Linked DNA regions of Planctellipticum variicoloris. Each later gene encodes a partner of the first gene's protein in a complex. Links are inferred from orthologs where the notes say so. Each region holds a gene or a part of one and is shown on either strand. Other genes may lie near its edges.

Evidence for each region.
Region 2: the proteins of SH412_RS07410 (region 1) and lpxA are in contact, whole or in part, in a crystal structure (PDB 4J09), measured with the Escherichia coli proteins. The link is inferred for Planctellipticum variicoloris from one-to-one orthologs.

Annotation. Positions count from the first base shown.
Region 1 is NZ_CP130886.1:1,873,535-1,881,620, forward strand. Bases 2,060-4,981 are described here. They hold SH412_RS07410 (MFS transporter), read left to right. Parts: upstream 2,060-2,841; coding sequence 2,842-4,122; downstream 4,123-4,981. Other genes in these bases: SH412_RS07405 (Gfo/Idh/MocA family protein), read left to right, coding at 2,060-2,838; SH412_RS07415 (sulfite exporter TauE/SafE family protein), read left to right, coding at 4,165-4,896; SH412_RS07420 (aldo/keto reductase), read left to right, coding at 4,926-4,981. Also shown: SH412_RS07395 (PQQ-binding-like beta-propeller repeat protein), read left to right, coding at 1-349; SH412_RS07400 (outer membrane protein assembly factor BamB family protein), read left to right, coding at 416-1,759; more of SH412_RS07405, read left to right, coding at 1,804-2,059; more of SH412_RS07420, read left to right, coding at 4,982-5,900; SH412_RS07425 (TauD/TfdA family dioxygenase), read left to right, coding at 5,933-6,925; SH412_RS07430 (hypothetical protein), read right to left, coding at 7,003-8,086. UniProt on the Escherichia coli protein: Probably transports across the inner membrane the two dehydrated forms of N-acetylneuraminate (Neu5Ac), 2,7-anhydro-N-acetylneuraminate (2,7-AN) and 2-deoxy-2,3-didehydro-N-acetylneuraminate (2,3-EN).
Region 2 is NZ_CP130886.1:10,194-13,068, forward strand. Bases 1-2,802 are described here. They hold lpxA (acyl-ACP--UDP-N-acetylglucosamine O-acyltransferase), read left to right. Parts: upstream 1-870; coding sequence 871-1,734; downstream 1,735-2,802. Other genes in these bases: SH412_RS00040 (DUF4870 domain-containing protein), read left to right, coding at 39-536; SH412_RS00050 (Gfo/Idh/MocA family protein), read left to right, coding at 1,731-2,802. In the rest of the region: more of SH412_RS00050, read left to right, coding at 2,803-2,804.

The DNA of each region.
Region 1 (8,086 bases):
CTGCCGCAGCGGCGGTCTGCGCGGCGTCGATCTGAAGACCGGCGAACGACTCTGGGAATCCTTTGCCCCCACGACCGGCGAACGCCGCGGCGGGCACGGAACGGCGTTTCTCGTCAAGAATGGCGACCGGCACCTGATCTTCAGCGAAACCGGCGACCTGATCATGGCCCGACTCTCGAAGTCCGGCTACGACGAAATCAGCCGGGCGCACATCCTGGAACCGACCGCCGAATGCTTCGGTCGCAACGTCGTCTGGAGCCACCCCGCCTTCGCCGACCGCTGCGTCTTCGCCCGGAACGACAAGGAGCTCGTCTGCGTTTCGCTGGCGAAGAGCCCCGAAAAGCAGTAAACCGGAGCCTCCTCGGGCGCTCTTGTCGGCCCGATGGTCCCTGTGTTGGTCTGAGCGGAGTGTCCGATGGTTCGCAGTCTGACGGTCCTGGCTTCGCTGTTCGTACTCTCGGCCGTCCAGGCCGAGGACTGGTCGCAGTTCCGGGGGCCCAACGGCGACGGCCGGGCCGACCAGCGCCAGCCTCCCATCGCCTGGGGCGACGCCCAAAACATTGCCTGGAAGACCGCGCTCCCCGGTCGTGGCTGGTCGTCCCCCGTCACCGATGGCCAGCGGATCTGGGTCACCGCCGCCATCGAACATCCGCTGACGGAAGAGCAGAAGGAAGCGGCCCGCAAGGAAAAGCTGGCGGGCAATCCGCTCGCCAACCAGATGGATGTGGTTGGTTCTGTATCGCTCCACTGGCAGGAGATCGATGCGGCGACCGGCAGGCTGCTCCACGATCAGGAACTCTTTTCGGTCAACAACCCCGCAGCCATCCACAGCCTCAACAGCTACGCGTCACCCACCCCCATCCTCGACCGCGGCCGGCTCTTCTGCCACTTCGGCACGATGGGTACCGCCGCCATCGACGTCGAAACCGGCAAGGTCCTCTGGAAGACCCGGTTGCCGGAAGAACACAGTGTCGGTCCCGGCGGATCGCCGGTCGTCTGGGGCGATCTGCTGATCGTGCAGTGCGACGGCACCGAGTCTCAGTCGGTCGTCGGTCTGGATATCCGAACCGGCGAAGAAGTCTGGCGCACGAAGCGTCCCCCGATGGAAGGGGACAAGGGCGATCTTCACAAAGCCTTCTGCACCCCCCTCCTGATTCGCGTGGGGGACCGCGACCAGCTCGTCGGACTCGGCGCCCAGTGGGTCGTCGCCTACGACCCGGCGACCGGAGCCGAGATCTGGAAAGTCCGGCACGGCTCCGGATTCTCCAACGTCTCGCGCCCGGTCTACAGCGACGGAATCGTCTTTATCTGCACGGGTTACATGAAGCCCGAACTGGTCGCCATTCGCGCCGACGGGCAGGGGGACGTCACCGAGTCGCACGTCCTCTGGCGGATGAAGCGACAGGTCCCCGCCATGCCCTCGCCGATCGTCGTCGACGACCTGGTCTATATCGTTTCCGACGCCGGCATCGCCACCTGCGTCGAAGCCGCCACCGGCAAGGAAGTCTGGCAGGAACGAATTGGCGGCAACTATTCCGCTTCGCCCCTGTTTGCTAACGGCCGGATCTACATCAGCAGCCGCGAAGGGGCCACGACCGTCTTCAAGACCGGGCGTGAGTTCGTCTCGGAAAGCGTCAATACGCTCGAAGGCCAGTTGATGGCCTCGCCGGCGCTGATTGGCAACGACCTGGTCCTCCGTTCGGCGACCCACCTCTACCGGATCTCCGGCGGTCCGGAAGCGAAAGTTAGCGCTCGCTGAAGGATTCGTTTCTGTTCCGGCCTCGATGAGGGAGCCCCGAGCGCATGACGGATGTTCGAGTCGGCCTGATCGGCTACGGCGCCTGGGGGCGGCATCACGCCCGCGCGATTGCGGCGGTCCCCGGCGCCCGGCTGGTCGCCATCGCCGCCCGCTCGGACGAAAACGCCGCCGCCGCCCACGCCGAACACCCTGCAGCGACCATCTATCGCTCGCCCGAAGACCTGCTGCAGCAGGCCCAGGTCGACCTGGTGGATGTCGTCCTTCCCTCGGATCTCCACTATCCCGTCGCAAAAGCCGTTCTGGAGTCCGGCCGCAGTCTGCTGCTCGAAAAGCCGATGACGCTCAGCATCGCGCACAGCCAGGAACTGATCGACCTGGCGGCTCGGAAAAAGCTCGTCCTCGCCGTCGGCCACGAATTGCGACTGTCCTCCCTCTGGGGCCGGGTGCGAACGCTCATCGACGAAGGCCGGATCGGCGATCCCCTCTACGCCCTCATCGAACTCTGGCGCAGGCCCTATCGGCTCGGTTCGGGGGGCTGGCGGTACGACATCCACCGCGTCGGTAGCTGGATCCTCGAAGAGCCGATTCACTTCTTCGACCTCGCCCGCTGGTATTTCGCCGGCGCCGGCGATCCTGAGTCCGTCTATGCCCGGGCGAACAGCAAGCAGCCCGACCACCCGGAACTGCACGACAACTTCTCGGCCATCGTGAACTTCCCCGGCGGGCGCTACGCCGTGATCTCCCAGACGCTCGCCGCCTGGGAACATCACCAGACGGCCAAGATTACCGGCACGCGCGGCGCTCTGTGGGCCTCCTGGAGCGGGGCCATGGATCGCACTTTCGAGCCGACGTTTTCGCTCAAAGTGCAGACCGGCGAGACCATCGAACAGATCGCCATCGAGAAGCCCTCGGGCGAAGTTTACGAGCTGGTTGACCAGCTTGCTGCGGTGGTGAAGTCTGTCCGCGACGGCGCGCCGCCTCCCTGCTCGGGTTCGGACGGACTCTGGTCCGTCGCCATGTGCCTCAAGGCGGAAGAATCTCTCAAAACCGGCCAGCCTGTGGCCCTCGGCGGAAATTGACGCGTGGCAGCACCGAGCGAGTCGAACGGCCCCTGGTATGCAGAAGTCACCGGCTACCAGTGGCTGGTCCTCGCCATCGCCTCCGCGGGCTGGGCCTTCGACGCCTTCGAAGGCCAGCTCTTTAACATCACCCGCAGCCAGCTCCTCGCCGACCTGCTCGGCGCGGGAGACCAGTCGCAGGCCGTCCGACTCTGGGGCGACCGATTCCTGGCGATCTTCCTGCTCGGGGGCACGCTGGGGGGCGTTGTCTTCGGTTCGCTCGCCGACCGTTTCGGCCGCAAGCCGATCATGTCCCTGACCATCCTCTTCTACTCCATCTTCTCCGGACTCACGTTCTTCGCCACTGACCTCTGGCACGTCGCCTTCCTCCGCTTCTTCGTGGCCCTCGGCGTCGGCGGCGAATGGGCCGTCGCGGCCGCCCTGGTCGCGGAAGTTTTTCCTCCCAAAGCCCGAGCCCATGCGTCGGGAATCTTTCACTCGACCAGCGTCCTGGGGACCTGGCTGGCCGCCCTGGCGGGAATTCTCGTCGGCACGCAGTGGCGCTACGCCTACGTGATCGGCGTCATCCCCGCCTTGCTCGTGCTGTGGGTTCGCACCAGCGTCCGCGAACCCGAACGCTGGCAGCGGACCGGCGTCGAGCAGCGTCCCCGCGGCAGCTTCCGCGAGCTGTTTGGCACGCCCCGCTGGAGAAACTCCGCCATCCTGGGTCTGCTGCTGGCCGCCGTCGGTCTCGGCACCTTCTGGGGCGTCATCGTCGCCGGCCAGGATCTCACCGCCGACCTGCTGATCCGCCTCGGCAAGTCGAAGGAAGAGGCCCAACAGTCCGCCAAGTTCGCCTACGGCATCGTCCAGGCGCTCGGCGGCGGTCTGGGGCTCCTTGCCTTCGGCCCCCTCGCCGAACGCCTGGGACGCCGCGGCGCCTTCGCCCTGATGCACATCGCTGCCTTCATCATCGTCCCGATCACCTGCTACGTCCCGCAGACCTATGCGCAGCAGCTCATGATTCTGCCGATCTTCGGCTTCTGCACCTTGAGCATTCACGCCGGCTACGCGATCTACTTCCCCGAGCTGTTCCCCGACCACTTACGGGCCACCGGAGCCGGCGTCTGCTTCAACGGCGGCCGCCTCGTCGCCGCGTCGATCCTGGTCCTCTCCGGCGAATTGAAAGCCCTCCCCGGTATGTCATTGCAACTCGCCGTGTCGATTCTCGGCTGCCTGTTCCTGCTGGGACTGGTCGTGCTGCTGTTCCTTCCCGAAACCAAGGGCCGCCCGCTCCCCGAATGAGCGGCCCGTCGTTCCAGATCCTGCCTGCAGAGCCCCGCCCGCGTGTCCTCGACCGAACTCCTTTACGTCGTCCTGATCCTGACCCTCGCCGGCTTCCTGCAGGGCGTCAGCGGGTTCGGCTTCGGCCTCACCGTCATGGGCCTCCTGCCGCTGGTCATCCCGGTTCAACAGACCCAGGCGGCGGTCACCGTGCTGAATGTCGCCGTCTGCGTGCTCAACGTCGCCGTCACGTTCCGGCATTTCCAGTGGCGCGGCGCCCTGAGCCTGATGCTCGGCGCCTGGGCCGGCGTTCCGCTGGGTTTCTGGTTCCTCACCTCGCTGCCGTCTGACGCCGTCAAACGCTGGCTAGGGGCCGCCCTGCTGGTGATGGTCGTATTTGATTTCTACCTCGTCCGCCATCGCGGCCTGCATTACCCGGACGGCTCCGCCTTCTGGATCGGTTTCGCCGGAGGCAACCTCGGCGGCGCGTTCAACATCGGCGGGCCGCCCCTGGTGGCGTATATCTACGCCCGCGACTGGTCCAAGGAGCGGATCGTCGCCACTCTCAGCGTGATCTTCCTGACCACCGGCCTGATTCGCCTGTCGTTTCTCGCCGGAACATCTCAGATCGACGCCGACGTCCGTACAATGGCCGTCTGGTCGGTCGCTCCGATGCTCGTCGGACTCCTCCTGGGGCACCGTCTCCTGACTCGCGTGTCCCAGCAGGTGTTGCGCAACAGCGTCTACGTGGTCCTGGGCATTCTCGGCATCGGCTATCTCGCGGGACTCTCCTGACCGCCCCTTCTGAAATGGGACTGATCGTCATGGATCGCGAGCTCGTTCTCAACACCGGCGACCGGCTGCCTCTCGTCGGGCTTGGCCTCTGGAAAATGCCCGAGGAAAAAGTCCCGGACCTCGTCTGCGAGGCCATCCGGGCCGGCTATCGCCATCTCGATTCGGCTTGCGACTACGGCAACGAAGCCGCCGTCGGTCGCGGCATTCGCCAGGCGCTGGAGGCCGGCCTCTGCCGCCGCGAAGACCTCTGGGTCACGTCCAAGCTCTGGAACACCTACCACCGCCGCGAGCACGTCCGCCCCGCGCTGGAGCGGACGTTGAGTGATCTGGGGCTCGATTCGCTGGATCTCTACCTGATTCACTTCCCGATCGCGCTGGAGTTCGTCCCGTTCGAACACCGCTACCCGCCGGGCTGGCTCTTCGATCCCGAGGCGGCCGAGCCGAAAATGCAGCCCGTCCGGGTTCCCTTCCGCGAAACCTGGGCCGCGATGGAAGACCTCGTCGACGCCGGCCTGGTCCGCAACATCGGCGTCTGCAACTGCACCCTGCTTCGCGAGCTCCTTGCCGAGTGTCGCATCCCGCCGTCGGTCCTGCAGATCGAGCTTCACCCGTTCCTGACGCAGGAGAAGCTCCTCCGCTTCTGCCGCGAAGCAGGAATCGCCGTCACCGGTTTTTCGCCCCTGGGGGCGCTCTCCTATCTCGCGCTGGGCATGGCGGAGCCGAGCGAGTCTCTGCTCAATCAGCCGGTCGTCACCGCTGCCGCGATTCGGCACGGCAGAACCCCCGCGCAGATCGTGCTCCGCTGGGGAATCGAACGGGGGACCGCCATCGTCCCGATGACCTCCCGCGCCGAACGTCTCGCCGAGAACCTGAATCTGTTTGACTTCGCGCTGACCCCGGAAGAACATCGGGACATCAGCGCCCTCGACCGCCATCGGCGTTTCAACGACCCCGGCGTCTTCTGCGAGCAGGCCTTCAATACGTTCTTCCCGATCTACGAATAAACACGACTTCCCGTCGCTCCAAGGAATTCGCCATGACGGACGCCCCCCAGGTCTCGCTGATTTCCGTCCCCGGGCAGCAACCTGCCGACGGCCACGTCTTTCCCCTCGTTCTCGCCTGCGAACCCGGTTCCGCCACGCTCGACGCCACCTGCACCTGGCTCGCCTCCCGCGCAGCCGATCTCTGCCAGCAGGCCTCGGCTCACGGGGCGATCCTGTTTCGCGGCTTCCCGGTCGCCATCCCCGAAGACCTGGACCGCTTCATCGCCGCGTTCGGGCTCAAGAACTTTCCGTACGAGCAGTCCCTGTCGAACGCCGTCCGCGTCGTCAAAACTCCGCGCGTCTTCACCGCTAACGAAGCGCCGCCGAACGTCACGATCTTTCTGCATCACGAAATGGCCCAGACGCCGATCTATCCCAGTCGCCTGTTCTTCTTCTGCGAGCAGCCCGCCGAGACTGGCGGCGCCACGCCGATCTGCCGCTCCGACATCCTCTACGCCAAGCTGAAAGCCGAATGCCCGCAATTCGCCGCCGACTGCGAATCCCGTGGACTCCGCTACACCAACGTCATGCCCGCCGCAAACGACGCCGCCTCGGGCATGGGACGGAGCTGGCAAAGCACGTTCCAGGCCGAAACCCGCGAAGCCGCCGAAGCCCGGCTGAAATCTCTTGGCTACTCGTGGGAATGGCTCCCGGACGGCTGCCTGCGCGCTACAACCCCCGTCCTTCCCGCCGTCCGTCAGCTCCTCGACGGTCGGCAAGTCTTCTTCAACCAGCTCATCGCCGCCTTCCAGGGCTGGAAGGACGACCGCAACGATCCGTCGAAGTCCATCACCTTCGGCGACGGCACGACCCTCGATCGCGACGCCGTCAACGTTGCCTCAAGGCTGGGGGAAGAACTGAGCTTCAACATCCCCTGGCAGAAAGGGGACGTCGCCCTGGTCGACAATTACGTCGCCATGCACGGCCGGCGGACATTTACCGGCACGCGCAAGGTCCTGGCGTCGCTGATCGCCGTCGATGAGTAGCATCTGCGACGCGGTGTGTTCGCAGCACAGAATTCCACGGCGTGCAGAGTCCCAATGAGCTTCCTTGATCGGAAGACTCAGGCATGCGACTGGAGTCGCGCGTCGGTTCGGCGGACCGGCTGGGGCGCTGCGTCGACATCGGGCAGTCGGAGGTCCTCGGTTCCAGTGCAGACCATCCTCGGTGTCTCTCGATGGGGCTCGATGCAGCCGCCGTCAAAGACATCCGGCGGATCCTGCACGCGAACCATCTCCTCTAGAATCCGCCGTGTGTCTTGCGGATCGTCGAGTGACTCCTGCACGCGCCGTTCGACAATCGCCTCGTCGATCTGCAGATCGCCGTCCGCATCGCGAACGACGCCGTTTCGCCAGTGGTAGATCGTCAGGCACTTCGTGGCCAGCGTGTATGTCAATCCCGGACGCCAGAAGTCGGCGAACTCGCCGGCCCCCAGATAGAACGTAAAACTCCCCTCGTAGCCGGTGACGTCTGCCGAGATCCGATCCGGGTTGCGGAACCAGGTCCGATCGCCGGGAACGAAATATCGCGGCGGCAGCGGTTGCGCGAAGGAACCGTGTTTGCGAAGGCAGGCCCGCTCGAAGGCCGCCGCCTTCAAGGCGCGAGTCTCCACCTGGCAGCTCAATCGCTCGTAGAGTGCGGGATTGCGGTCGATGATCTCCTGGGCAATTCCCAGCAGAGCGACATATTCGGTCGCTCGCCAGCAGGAGAATGAGTACAGCCGACCCGATGCCTCGGGCTGAGTCGCCTGAATCAGCCCGTCCACAAGGGATCGTCCGGGGCGCAAGATAAACCCGCGGTCCTCGTCGTAGCGCCAGTATTCTTCCGGGCGCTCCGCTTCGTGGGTTCGGAATTCCAGCCGGGTCTTCCGGGCGGCCTCAGCAATGCTTTTTCGAATGCGGACCGCCGACTCGAATTCCTCGCCGCTGGGAAACTCGAACGGGATCGGGCTGCCGAGCATGGCAACCAGAATCTCCTGCTCCAGATCCGCCGGATTGTGTCGACTGGCCAGGCCCAGTCTCTGCGCCAACTCCAACGTGTCGCACTTTGGAAGCCATGCCTCCGTGTAATCGGGTCGCAATTGGAATTGCACAGCGGGAGTTTGGCCGGGGAGGAGCGTTGCAACCACGGCCGCCGCCGGAATTCCG
Region 2 (2,875 bases), 1.9 Mb from region 1 along the record:
CATCTCGACGGGGAAAATCCGCGCCGGAAAGGAACGCCATGAGCATTGCCGACGAGATTGCGAAACTGGAGGAACTGCACCGTTCGGTCGCTCTGTCGGACCGCGAGTTCGCCGACGCCAAGAACAAGCTGATTCACCCGGTCGGGTCGGCTTTCAGCGGATGGACAGGTGGTTCCGCCCTGGACGGCGAAGTCGCCGAGCAGCGGACGCGCACCTGGGCCATGCTCGTGCATCTGTCGCAATTGCTGGGTTACACCGCCCTGCCCGTACTGGGTCTCGCCGCTCCCATTCTGATCTGGCAGCTCATGAAAGGGAGCCTGCCCGGGATCGACGAACACGGCAAGATCGTCGTGAACTGGATGATTTCTTCCTTCATCTACCTCGTCATCTTCGCAATCCTGAGCATTGTGTTCGTCGGCATCCCGTTCCTGATTGCGCTCCTGATCGCAATGGTCGTCTTCCCGATCATCGGCGGCCTGAAAGCCAACAACGGCGAAGCCTGGAAATACCCGCTGTCGATTACGTTTTTTGAATAGGGAATAGCGAGTAGGGAATAGCGAATAGCCGGAAGAAGAGGGCTTATCGCGGATCGCTGATCGCCAGAGGAAGATTTATCGCTGTCTGGCGTCTCTTTTCTGGCTCTCGTCTCTGGTCTCTCGACTTCCTTTCGACATTCCGCCTTCGACATTCGGCATTTCTCTTCCTGGCGTCTCTGCGCGAGATCTTGAATTTCCCGCGAAAAGCGCGATTCCACTGCCGGGCGATCTTCTCTAAACTCCGCCATATTCAAGTTCGTTGACGGATCGGGGCCGAACCGGCTGGGATCGCCGGCGCACCCGCTTTAGAGCGTCACGACAAGGAAGTCGGCCGATGCCCTGCAACATCTCGGAGTTCGCTCAGGTCGACGATCGCGCCCTGCTCGGCGAAAATGTCGACATCGGCCCGTTCTGCATCGTCGGACCGCACGTCGCGCTCGGCGACGGCTGCCGGCTCGACAGCCACGTCTCCATCATCGGGCACACGACGATCGGCGCCCGCAACCGGTTCTTCGCGGGGGCCGCCATCGGCGGAGATCCCCAGGACATCGGGTATACCGGTTCCCCCACGCGGGTCGAGATCGGCGACGACAACATTTTCCGCGAAGGGGTCACGGTCAACCGCGGCGCCGACAAGGAAGACGGCGTCACCCGCATCGGAAACCGCTGTTTCCTGATGGCCAACGCCCACGTGGCCCACAACTGCCACGTCCAGAATCACGTGATCCTCTGCAACGGCTCCCTGCTGGGGGGCCATGCCCACGTCCACGATTTTGCCATCGTGTCGGGGAACTCGGTCGTGCATCACTTCGCGACCATCGGCACCGGCGCGTTTCTCAGCGGCGGCTGCCGCTGCCCCACCGATCTGCCCCCCTACATGCTGGCGGCCGGCAGCGATAACCCCGAAATTATCACGATCAATCTGGTCGGCATGCGTCGTCGCGGCATCTGCGACGCGACAATTCAGCTTGTCCGGCAAGCCTTCAAGCTGCTCTTCCGCGAACATCGCAAGGTCACCGAGGTCCGCGGGCAGTTCGAAGTCGAACTATGCGGCAATCTCCCCGCCGAGCTCGATCATCTGCTGAGTTTTGTCGAAGCCTCCGCCCGCGGCAAGAACGGCCGCGCCCGCGAGGCGATTCGAGTCGTCAAAGAACCGCAGGCCGAATCCCACGGCACTGCCCAACGGAGTGCGGCATGAGCGATCTGCGGATGGCGGTGGTGGGCGTCGGAGCACTCGGACGGCACCATGCGCGGATTCTCGGCGGGATGGCGGGCGTGAATCTGGTGGCCGTCGCGGACAGCCACGCCGAACGGGGCCAGGCCGTCGCCGGTCAGTGCGGCTGCCGCTGGGTTGCAGACTACCGGGAGCTGGCGGGCGAAGTCGACGCCGTCTCGGTCGTCGTGCCGACGGTGGCGCATCGCGAAGTCGGCGGCTACTTCCTGGAACGGGGGATTCCGGTCCTGGTGGAAAAGCCGCTGGCCGATCACGACGCGTCCGGGACCGAACTGGTCGAACTCGCCGAACGGATGGGCATTGCCCTGCAGGTCGGACATATCGAGCGGTTCAACCCGGCATTCGTCGCGGCGGCGCCGTGGCTGGCCGGGGCCAGATACATCCGGGCGGAACGAACCAGTCCCTACACGTTTCGCTCGACCGACATCGGCGTCACGCTCGATCTGATGATTCACGATATCGATCTCGTCCTCTCGCTGGTCCGCAGTCCGCTGCAGAGCGCCTCGGCGTTCGGCGCGGGGGTGATGGGGGGCCACGAAGACGCCGTCCAGGCACGTCTGGTGTTCGAGAACGGGGCGATCGCGGATCTGACCGCCAGCCGGGTCAGCCCGGTGGTCTCCCGCTCGCTGCAGGTCTGGTCGGCAAGCGGTTGCGTCACGGTCGATCTCAACAAGCGGGAAGTCTCGCGCTACGTTCCCTCGCCGGCCCTGGTGCACGGTCCGTCGCCGCTGGAACTGTCCCGTCAGCCGGGTGCGGATATTGAGCAGCTCAAGAAAGACGTGTTCGGGCGGTTCATTCAGGTCGAGACGACCGCAGTTCCGGCGAGCGATGCGCTGACCGCCGAGCTGCAGAGTTTCGTTCACGCCGTCGTCACGAAGACGGCTCCCCCCATCGACGGTCGGCAGGCGCTGGCGGCCCTGCAGGTCGCCACGGCAGTGCAGAAGAGTCTCGCCGGACACCGCTGGGACGCCACGCATGTGGGCGTCGCCTCGCCGCAGCAGGCCGTCGCGATGCCGCAGCGCAAGGCGGGCTGACGGGCTCGCGGAAAGCAGAAAGCTTAAAGCGGAAAGCCGGAAGAAGTGGGCTGATCGCGAATCGCTGATCA